DNA from 2 places in the Mycobacterium spongiae genome. Region 1 is predicted to be linked to the other one. Evidence: predicted binding sites of a transcription regulator. Region 1 holds the regulator's gene; the other holds the start of a gene.
What was found. The regulator HspR, encoded in region 1, represses chaperone genes until heat shock. The targets are predictions, from matches to a motif close to ANNTGAGTNNNNNNNACTCANNT.

Region 2: a site for HspR is predicted at 831-853, ahead of lon (endopeptidase La). Genes of this name have one in related genera too.

The regions. Positions count from the first base shown of each region.
Region 1 covers NZ_CP046600.1:633,354-638,124, reverse strand. The annotation lists gene F6B93_RS02500 (PPE family protein) at 1-900, shown strand, start outside; gene F6B93_RS02495 (heat shock protein transcriptional repressor HspR) at 939-1,319, opposite strand; gene dnaJ (molecular chaperone DnaJ) at 1,319-2,509, opposite strand; gene grpE (nucleotide exchange factor GrpE) at 2,570-3,271, opposite strand; gene dnaK (molecular chaperone DnaK) at 3,268-4,771, opposite strand, start outside.
Region 2 covers NZ_CP046600.1:2,809,192-2,813,962, reverse strand. The annotation lists gene F6B93_RS11420 (alpha-hydroxy acid oxidase) at 1-745, shown strand, start outside; gene lon (endopeptidase La) at 866-3,208, shown strand; gene F6B93_RS11410 (class I SAM-dependent methyltransferase) at 3,220-3,894, opposite strand; gene F6B93_RS11405 (nitroreductase family deazaflavin-dependent oxidoreductase) at 3,962-4,351, shown strand; gene F6B93_RS11400 (Rossmann-fold NAD(P)-binding domain-containing protein) at 4,363-4,771, opposite strand, start outside.

The sequences.
Region 1 (4,771 bases):
AACACCAACACCGGCAGCTTCAACCCGGGTAGCTACAACAGCGGCGACTTCAACACCGGCAACTACAACACCGGCTACTTCAATACCGGCAACTCCAACACGGGCATCGGCAACTCCGGCAACGTCAACACCGGGTTCTTCATCTCCGGCAACTACAGCAACGGCATCTTCTGGCGCGGCGACTACCAAGGCCTCGGCGGGTTCGAATACCAGACCACCATTCCCGAAATCCCCTGGGGCTACGACATAGCCTCCGACATCCAAATCCCGATCACCGGCACAATCAACGCCATCACCCAAGACCTGATCACCATCGACGAAATCAGCATCCCGCTAGATTTGTCCATCACGGTCTGTTTCGTCTACATCCCGTTCGTTGGGTGCGTCCTGAGCGGGACAATTCCGATTGGAACGGTAGATACAGTCAACCTCGGGCCCTTCACCATCGACCCGAATGTGCTCAACCCCGAGACTATTATCGACTTCCCCATCGAGCAGCCCATCGACCTGTTCGACAGCGGGACGATCGGCCCGTTCACCTTCGGGTTCGGATGGCAGGGAAGCCCCGGATTCTTCAACTCGACCACGACCCCGTCGTCGGGCTTCTTCAACTCCGGAAGCGGTGGCGCATCAGGCTTCCTCAACGACGCCGCCGGCGCCGTATCCGGCCTCGGAAACGTCTTCACTCAAACGTCGGGCATCCTCAACGCCGGCGGCCTGGAGAACTCGGGCATGCAGAACTTCGGCGCCATGCAATCGGGCTTTGCCAACTTTGGCAACTTCATCTCGGGTTTCTTCAACACAACCGTGCTCGACATCGCGACGCAGGCATTTGTCTCCGGCGTCGGGAACTTCGGCATGGAACTGTCCGGCTTCTTCAACGACAACTCCACGCCATAGGCGCTCGCCCACCGGCGCACACCCACTGCGCCGCTCGCTCACCGGCGCGGTTGCCAGACAACCAGCGCTGTGCTCTTCGGCACCACCGCGACCTCGCGGCGCTGGTTGGCACGCAAAACCCGCAGCTCCTCAGCCATCTCATCCAACCGGGACTGCAGCGCCTCGACTTGATTAGTCAGCTCGATGATGCGCTTGATGCCGGCGAGGTTGACACCCTCATCCTGCGAGAGGCGCTGCACCTGCCGCAGCAGCTCGACATCGTGCTGCGAATAGCGGCGCCCACCACCGGCGGTCCGGCTCGGGCTGACCAGACCGAGCCGATCGTAGGTACGCAGCGTCTGTGCGTGCATGCCGGCCAACTCGGCGGCCACGGAGATCAAAAACGTCCGGGCGTCTTGTCTTGGAGAGTTCTTGGCCATCAGCGACTACCTGCCCATCCGGCCCGTGGATCAAAACCACTAGACCGCTCAGCCGCCGCGTAGGCCTCCAACGCCTCCTGGGCGGCGCCGTGTAGGTCTGGCGGCACAGCAACTTTCACGGTGACGAGCAGGTCGCCGCTACCGCCGCTGCGCTTGGGCACCCCGCGCCCACGCACCCGCAGGATACGGCCGTCGGCAGTACCCTTGGGTACCCGAACACCCACCGTGCCGTCCAGAGTCGGCACCGAAAGCGTTGAGCCCAAGGCTAATTCGGTGAAACTTACCGGGACGGTAACCGTAAGGTCGTCACCGTCGCGCCCAAAGACCTTGTCCGGCCGCACATGAACCGTCACATAGAGATCACCCGACGGCGCGCCTCGCAATCCGGCCTCGCCCTGTCCAGCCAGCCGGATCCGCTGCCCGTCGTCGACGCCGGGCGGGATACGTACGTTGATGGTGCGGGTGCGAGTGGTCACCCCGGTGCCCTTGCACTCCTCGCAAGGGTTCTCGATGATCGAGCCGCTGCCCCGACAGTCGGTGCAGGGTTCGGAAAAGCCGAAAGCGCCCTGGTTGCGGTTGATCACACCCGAACCGTTGCAACTAGCACACACTTTCGGGCTGGTGCCCGGGCGCGCCCCGCTGCCGTGGCAGTTGGTACACGGCGCCGGACTGGTTAACCGCAGTGGCATCGCCACGCCCTTGGCGGCCTCCACGAAATCCAGCTCGGTCTCGGTCTCGAGATCGTTGCCACGCCGCGGCCGGCTGGGACGGGCGCTACCGCCCCGTCCGAATAGACCGCCGAACAGGTCGCCAATGTTGGCGCCGCCGGAACGGCCCGCGGCGTCGAACAAATCGTTGAGGTTGAATTCGGCGCCATCGCCACCCACACCGAAGCCGCCCATGCCGCCACCGAAATCGCCACTGTCGAATCGGCGACCGCCGAAGCCACCGCCTGCGAAGAGCCGGCGGGTTTCGTCGTATTCCTTGCGTTTGCCAGGGTCCGACAACACGTTGTGCGCCTCGGAGACCGCCTTGAATCGTTCGCCCGCGGCCGCGTTGTCGGGATTCGCGTCGGGATGCAGGTCGCGCGCTAATTTGCGATAGGCGCGCTTGATCTCGTCGGCACTGGCGTCAGAGGAGACGCCCAGCTCCTTATAGAAGTCCTTTTCGACCCACTCACGCTGGGCCATATCGCGTCACCTCCTTCCAACAGTTTCTATCTCATTTTTGTTGTCCGCGATTCGACTTCCCTATTCCCCGGTGGGGTCGACGCTATTGCCAGCGTCGGCCTGCTCGGTTTTGCCGGCGTCTCCGGCCTGGTCCGCCGATTCAGCGGCTGTAACGCCGCCTGCGCTGGCGGCATCGTCGGCAACGGTGTCGACAACGCCGACCAAGGCATGCCGCAACACATGCTCGCCGAGCTGGTAGCCCTGCCGTAAGACGGCGCCGATCACCGGCCTGGACCCCTGCCCCCCATCGCCTTCGTGCTGCACGGCTTCGTGCAACACCGGGTCGAAATCCTCACCCTCGGCCCCAAAGGCCGCCAGTCCGAGCCCGGTCAATGCGTTCATCAGCTTGTCCGCGACCGACTTCAGCGGGCCCGAGTCGAGATCGCCGTGTTTGCGCGCCCGCTCGAGATCATCGAGAACGGCGAGCAATTCGCTGACCACGCCAGCCTTGGCCCGGTCCGCGGCCGCTTGCTGATCGCGCAACGCCCGTTTGCGGTAATTGGCGAAGTCAGCTTGCACCCGTTGCAGATCGGCGGTCAGCTCGGCGACCGCGTCGCCCTGTTTCCCCGTCGCTACCGTCCCTCCCGGCGTGTCGCCGGGAGGGACGTGCCGCACTTCACCCGTCTCGGGATCGATGCGCCGCTTGTCAGTCACGGTGAGCGATTCAAACGGATTGTCATCCGGCGGTTGATTTCCATCCGGTTTCTGGTTTCCGCCCGTCACTTGGTCTCCCGGTCATCGTCGACCACCTCCGCGTCCACGACATCGTCAGCGCCCGCCTGGGCGCCGCCGGCCGCGGCACCGCCGGGCTGGGCCGCTCCGGCGGCCTCCGAAGCGGCCTGGGCCTCGGCCTGCGTCGCCTCGTATATGGCCTGTCCCAGCGCCTGCGACTCTTGGCCCAGCTTCTCCATCGCCGACTTGATCGCGGCGATGTCGGTGCCATCCAGCGCCTTCTTCGCGTCCGCGACTGCGGCATCAACCTTGTCCAGCGTGTCGTCCGGGACCTTCGGAGCACCCGCCTCGGAGTCTCCACTCCGCTGCTCAGCGATGAACTTCTCCGTCTGGTAGACCAGCGTCTCGGCCTGGTTTCGAACGTCGGCCTCCTCACGACGCTGATGGTCTTCAGCGGCGTGCGCCTCGGCGTCCTTGATCATCCGATCGATCTCTTCCTTGGAGAGGCCGGAGCCTTCCTGGATACGGATCGTGTTCTCCTTGCCGGTGCCCTTGTCCTTGGCAGTGACGTGAACGATGCCGTTGGCGTCGATGTCGAACGTCACCTCGATCTGCGGAACACCGCGTGGCGCCGGTGGGATACCGGTCAGCTCGAAGGAACCGAGCAACTTGTTGTGCGCGGCGATCTCACGCTCGCCCTGATAGACCTGAATCTGCACCGACGGCTGGTTGTCATCGGCGGTGGTGAACGTCTCCGACCGCTTGGTCGGGATGGTGGTGTTGCGCTCGATGAGCTTGGTCATCACGCCACCCTTGGTCTCAATCCCCAAGGATAGCGGCGTAACATCAAGCAGCAGAACGTCTTTCACCTCACCCTTGAGCACGCCGGCCTGCAGCGCGGCACCCACCGCGACGACCTCGTCGGGGTTGACGCCCTTGTTGGGCTCTTTGCCGCCGGTGAGCTCTTTGACCAGTTCGGTCACCGCAGGCATCCGGGTGGAACCACCAACCAACACCACGTGATCGATCGCTGATACCGAGATACCGGTGTCGGCAATCACCGACTGGAACGGCTTGCGGGTGCGGTCCAACAAGTCCTGGGTGATGCGCTGGAACTCCGCGCGGGTCAGCTGCTCATCGAGGAACAGCGGGTTCTTGTCGGCGTCTACCGTGATGTAGGGAAGGTTGATCGAGGTGGACTGACTCGAGCTCAGTTCGATCTTGGCCTTCTCCGCGGCTTCGCGAAGCCGCTGCATGGCCATCTTGTCCTTGGTCAGGTCAATGCCGCTGGTGCCCTTGAACTTGTCCACGAGCCACTCGACGATCCGGTCGTCCCAGTCGTCGCCGCCGAGATGATTGTCACCGCTGGTGGCACGGACCTCCACCACGCCCTCGCCGATCTCCAGCAATGAGACGTCGAAGGTACCGCCACCAAGGTCGAAGACCAAGATGGTCTGTTCTTTCTCGCCCTTGTCCAGGCCATAGGCCAGCGCCGCGGCGGTCGGTTCGTTGACGATGCGCAGCACGTTGAGCCCCGCAATCTGGCCGGCG
Region 2 (4,771 bases), 2.2 Mb from region 1:
CCGCTCGATGGCGCTGGTGCAACGAGCTGCCCAGGCCGGGTTCGACACCATGCTGGTCACCGTCGATGTTCCCGTTGCCGGTGCGCGGTGGCGCGATGTGCGCAATGGGATGACCATCCCGCCAGCCTTGACGCTACGGACCGTGCTTGACGCAGCGAGCCACCCACACTGGTGGTTTGATCTCCTGACGACCGAGCCGCTGGCATTCGCGTCACTGGATCGTTGGTCGGGCACTGTCGGCGAGTACCTGAACAGCATGTTCGACCCGAGCGTCACCTTCGATGACCTTGGGTGGATCAAGGACCAGTGGCCCGGCAAGCTCGTCGTCAAGGGGATCCAGACACTCGACGACGCATGCGCCGTCGTCGATCGCGGCGTCGATGGCATCGTGTTGTCCAATCACGGAGGCCGCCAACTCGATCGCGCCCCCGTTCCCTTCCACCTGCTGCCCACGGTGGCGCGCGAACTCGGCAAGGACGCTGAGGTTCTGGTGGACACCGGCATCATGTCGGGCGCCGATATCGTGGCGGCGATCGCTCTGGGAGCGCGGTGCACGCTGGTGGGTCGCGCATATCTGTACGGGCTGATGGCCGGCGGTGAGGCCGGCGTACGGCGCGCGATCGACATCTTGAAGGCGGGGGTGATCCGGACCATGCGGCTGCTCGGCGTGACGTGCCTCGAGGAGCTTTCACCCACTCACGTGACGCAATTGCGACGGCTGGGACCCATTCAGCCGCCAGCGTGACGACAGCGTCAGGCTCGCCGTCCTGTGGGACTGCGACGTTACGCTCGCGGCGAAACCGCGCCCGGAACAAACCAGCCGCGAGTTCGGTTGAGTCCAGCGAACTTAGCTGTAGGAGGGCTGATGGCTGAATCCACCTCACTGCCAGTGCTGTTTGTCACCGACAACATCGTTCTGCCCGGAATGGTGGTGCCGATCGCTCTGGACGAGGCCGCGCGGGCGGCGATCGACGCCGCGCAGGCGAGCGACTCCGGACAGCTGCTGATTGCCCCTCGCCTGGAGGACCGCTATCCGTCCCACGGTGTGGTGGCGAAGATCCTGCAGATCGGGCGCATTGCCGGCGGCGGTACCGCGGCCGTCGTGCGCGGTGAGCGCAGGGCGCAGATCGGAGTGGGAGCCAACGGGCCGGGCGCAGCCTTGTGGGTGGAGGTGACCGAGGTGCCTCCCGCGGAGGTGACCGTCGAGGTCAAGGCGCTGGCAAGCGAATACAAGAAGCTGCTGCTGGCCATGCTGCAACGGCGCGAGGCCTGGCAGATCGTCGACTATGTCAATAGCTTGACCGATCCCTCGGCGCTGGCCGATACCTCGGGGTACGCGTCCTACCTCACCGATCAGCAGAAGCGACAGCTGCTGGAGACCACGGATGTCGGTGAGCGGCTGCGCGTGCTCATCGACTGGACCGGCGAGCATTTGGCCGAGGTTGAGGTCACCGACAAGATCGCCGAGGACGTGCGAGACGGCATGGAGAAGACGCAGAAGGAATTTCTGCTCCGCCAACAGCTGGCGGCCATCCGCAAGGAGTTGGGCGAGGGCGAACCCGACGGCTCTGATGACTACCGCGCTCGCGTCGAATCCGCCGACCTGCCCGAGAAGGTCCAGGAGGCGGCGCTGCGCGAGGTCGGCAAGCTGGAACGGGCCAGCGATCAAAGCCCGGAGAGCGGCTGGATCCGGACTTGGCTGGACACCGTGCTCGACCTGCCCTGGAACGTACGGACCGAGGATTCTACGGATCTGGTTGCAGCGCGGGCGATCCTGGACGCCGACCACCACGGACTCGACGATGTCAAGGACCGCATCGTTGAATACCTGGCGGTGCGCACCAGGCGTGCGCGGCGCGGGCTACAGGTCGTTGGCGGTCGCGGCTCGGGTGCCGTGATGGCCCTGGCTGGTCCCCCCGGGGTGGGCAAGACCTCGTTGGGCGAGAGTGTGGCTCGGGCGCTGGGACGCACCTTCGTGCGGGTTTCACTTGGCGGTGTACGCGACGAAGCCGAGATCCGGGGACACCGGCGCACCTACGTCGGCGCATTGCCGGGCCGGATCGTGCGCGCGATCGGCGAAGCAGGTGCAATGAATCCCGTTGTACTGCTTGACGAAATCGACAAGGTCGGGTCCGACTATCGCGGCGACCCGAGCGCGGCGCTGCTGGAGGTGCTTGACCCCGCACAGAACCACACGTTCCGCGACCACTACCTGGATTTGGACCTAGACCTCTCCGATGTGGTGTTTCTGGCTACCGCCAACGTCATCGAGAACATTCCCTCGGCGTTACTGGACCGGATGGAGCTGGTGCAGCTTGATGGCTACACCGAAGACGACAAGGTCGCCATCGCACGCGACTACCTACTGCCCCGGCAACGGCAGCGGGCGGCGCTAAGCGACGACGAGGTCACCGTCACCGACGCGGCCCTACGCAAGATCGCTGCGGATTACACCCGGGAGCCGGGTGTGCGGCAGTTCGAAAGGTTGTTGGCCAAGGCGCTGCGCAAGGTGACCACCAAGCTCGCCGAGGATCCAGTGCCGACGACTCCCACGATCATTGATGAGACCGATCTGGTTGGTTATCTTGGTCGCCCTCGGTTCACGGCTGAGTCGGCCGAACGTACGGCGGTGCCCGGCGTTGCCACTGGTCTTGCCGTGACCGGGCTGGGGGGCGATGTGCTCTACATCGAAGTCGGTTCAGCTGGATCAGACGGGCCAGGCGATGGGTCCTTGCAATTGACCGGGCAGCTGGGCGATGTGATGAAGGAGTCAGCCCAGATCGCCCTGTCGTACGTGCGCTCGCACGCCGAGGAGCTTGGCATCGACTCGAAGGCGCTCAACGGGCGCATCCACGTTCACGTGCCAGCGGGCGCGGTGCCCAAGGACGGCCCATCTGCGGGGGTCACCATGGTGACTGCGCTGGTCTCGATGGCCACCGGGCGTCAGGTCCGCTCCGATGTCGGCATGACCGGCGAAGTCACCCTCAACGGCCGGGTTTTGCCGATCGGTGGCGTCAAGCAGAAATTGCTAGCCGCCCAACGTGCTGGCTTGTCAACGGTTTTCATCCCATCGCGAAACGAGCCGGATCTCGACGACGTCCCCGCCGAAGTGCTCGAGGCGCTCTCCGTGACACCGATCGCCGACGTCGCCGACATCGTCTCGCAAGCGCTGCAGCCCGCAGCCGAGTCAACGCAGGCGGCCGCCTGAGGTGGCAGCAGCTAGGGGGTTGCCACTTGGGTGACTCGCCACAGCTGGCGCGGCAGTTCTCCTTCGGAGAAGCTGTGGACCTCGGCCAACGTCCAGCCGTCGGCCAAAGCGGTCACCAGGTCGCGAGTGAAGAAGTGCACCGCGAAGCCTCCGTGTTCGTAGATGTCGTCACCGTGTGAGGTACCGGCACCGTAGTGTGCGTCGCCGGTGTGCCGCACGGTGTAGACGAACACCCCACCGGGTCGAAGCACCCGGTGGACTTCACCGACCGCCGCGCAGATCTGGTCTGTGGACAGCGCCATACACAGCAGCATGTGCGCGAAGACTGCATCGGCCGACATGTCCGGCAGGGGCAGCGGTGCGCGAACGTCATGGACGGCTGTGATGACACGTTCACCCACTGCCGAAGCCTGCGCGGCCGCACTGAGCTGCTGCAACGCGGTGGAGCTGAAATCCAGCGCACGGACCGTGAAACCCTCGCGCGCGAAAAACAGCGCATCGCGGCCGTGACCGGCCCCAAGCTCAACCACATCGTGCGCGGCCGCGCTTCTGAATGCCTCGGCAGCATAGATGGCTGGGTCCGAGGGACCATCGCCGTACATGACCGGGTGCGCCACGTAGGTGGCGTCCCAGTGCCGCCGTTGCCGCTCCAGCCGTTCTTCCGCCCTATCGACTTCTCCTGCCATATCGATATTTTGCGTTGCCGGAGCAAGTCCTCCCAGGATCCTGGAAAGATCGTGGAGAATCGGCCGTATGGCCGATTTTTGGGATCTCAAGCGGCAGGTAGTCCACCGAGCGCAACGGCTCGTGGTCAATCCGGTCGGCCGGCAGCTGCCGGTGACCATGCTCGAAACCATCGGGCGCAAGACCGGACAGCCCCGCCGCACCGCAGTGGGCGGACGCATCGTCAAGAACCAGTTCTGGATGGTTTCCGAGCACGGCGAACATTCGGACTATGTCCGCAACATCAAGGCCGACCCCGCGGTGCGGGTTCGCATCGGCGGTCAATGGCGCAACGGAACCGCACATCTGCTGCCCGACGACGACCCGAAGCAGCGGCTGCGCAACCTACCCCGGCTCAACAGCGCGGCCGTGCGGGCTATGGGCACCGACCTGCTGACCATCCGGGTGGATCTCGACTGAGGGATTGGCGGCTAGTCCGCGGGATTCCAGGCTTGGGCGACAACCTCGGGCGGACGCTGAACCTGCAACCGTTCTCGCTCGGTTCGGCGACGCTTGATCCGGAGCCGGGCATCGGCTGGCATGGTCACAAGCTCGTCGCACGTGAGGTAATACACATCGTCGGCGCTATCCATCAGATCCGCTGCGACCCGACGAGATCCGAGTTCACGCAGTGTCATCCGCAGTTGATGCGTGAAGCGGATGGTCGTGTCATAGGCCAATTCCCGAGAACCACGCGCGCTGGCGGCCAACCGATCGGCCAGCCGCTGCGGCGGCGTCACCGGCGCGGGTGCTGCAGCGGCTTGGGCAGCGGCCTTCAGCAGGATGGCCGGATCGTCGCCGAAGGTCAGGCTGGCCAGCTCGGCCTCACCCGGACCCCGG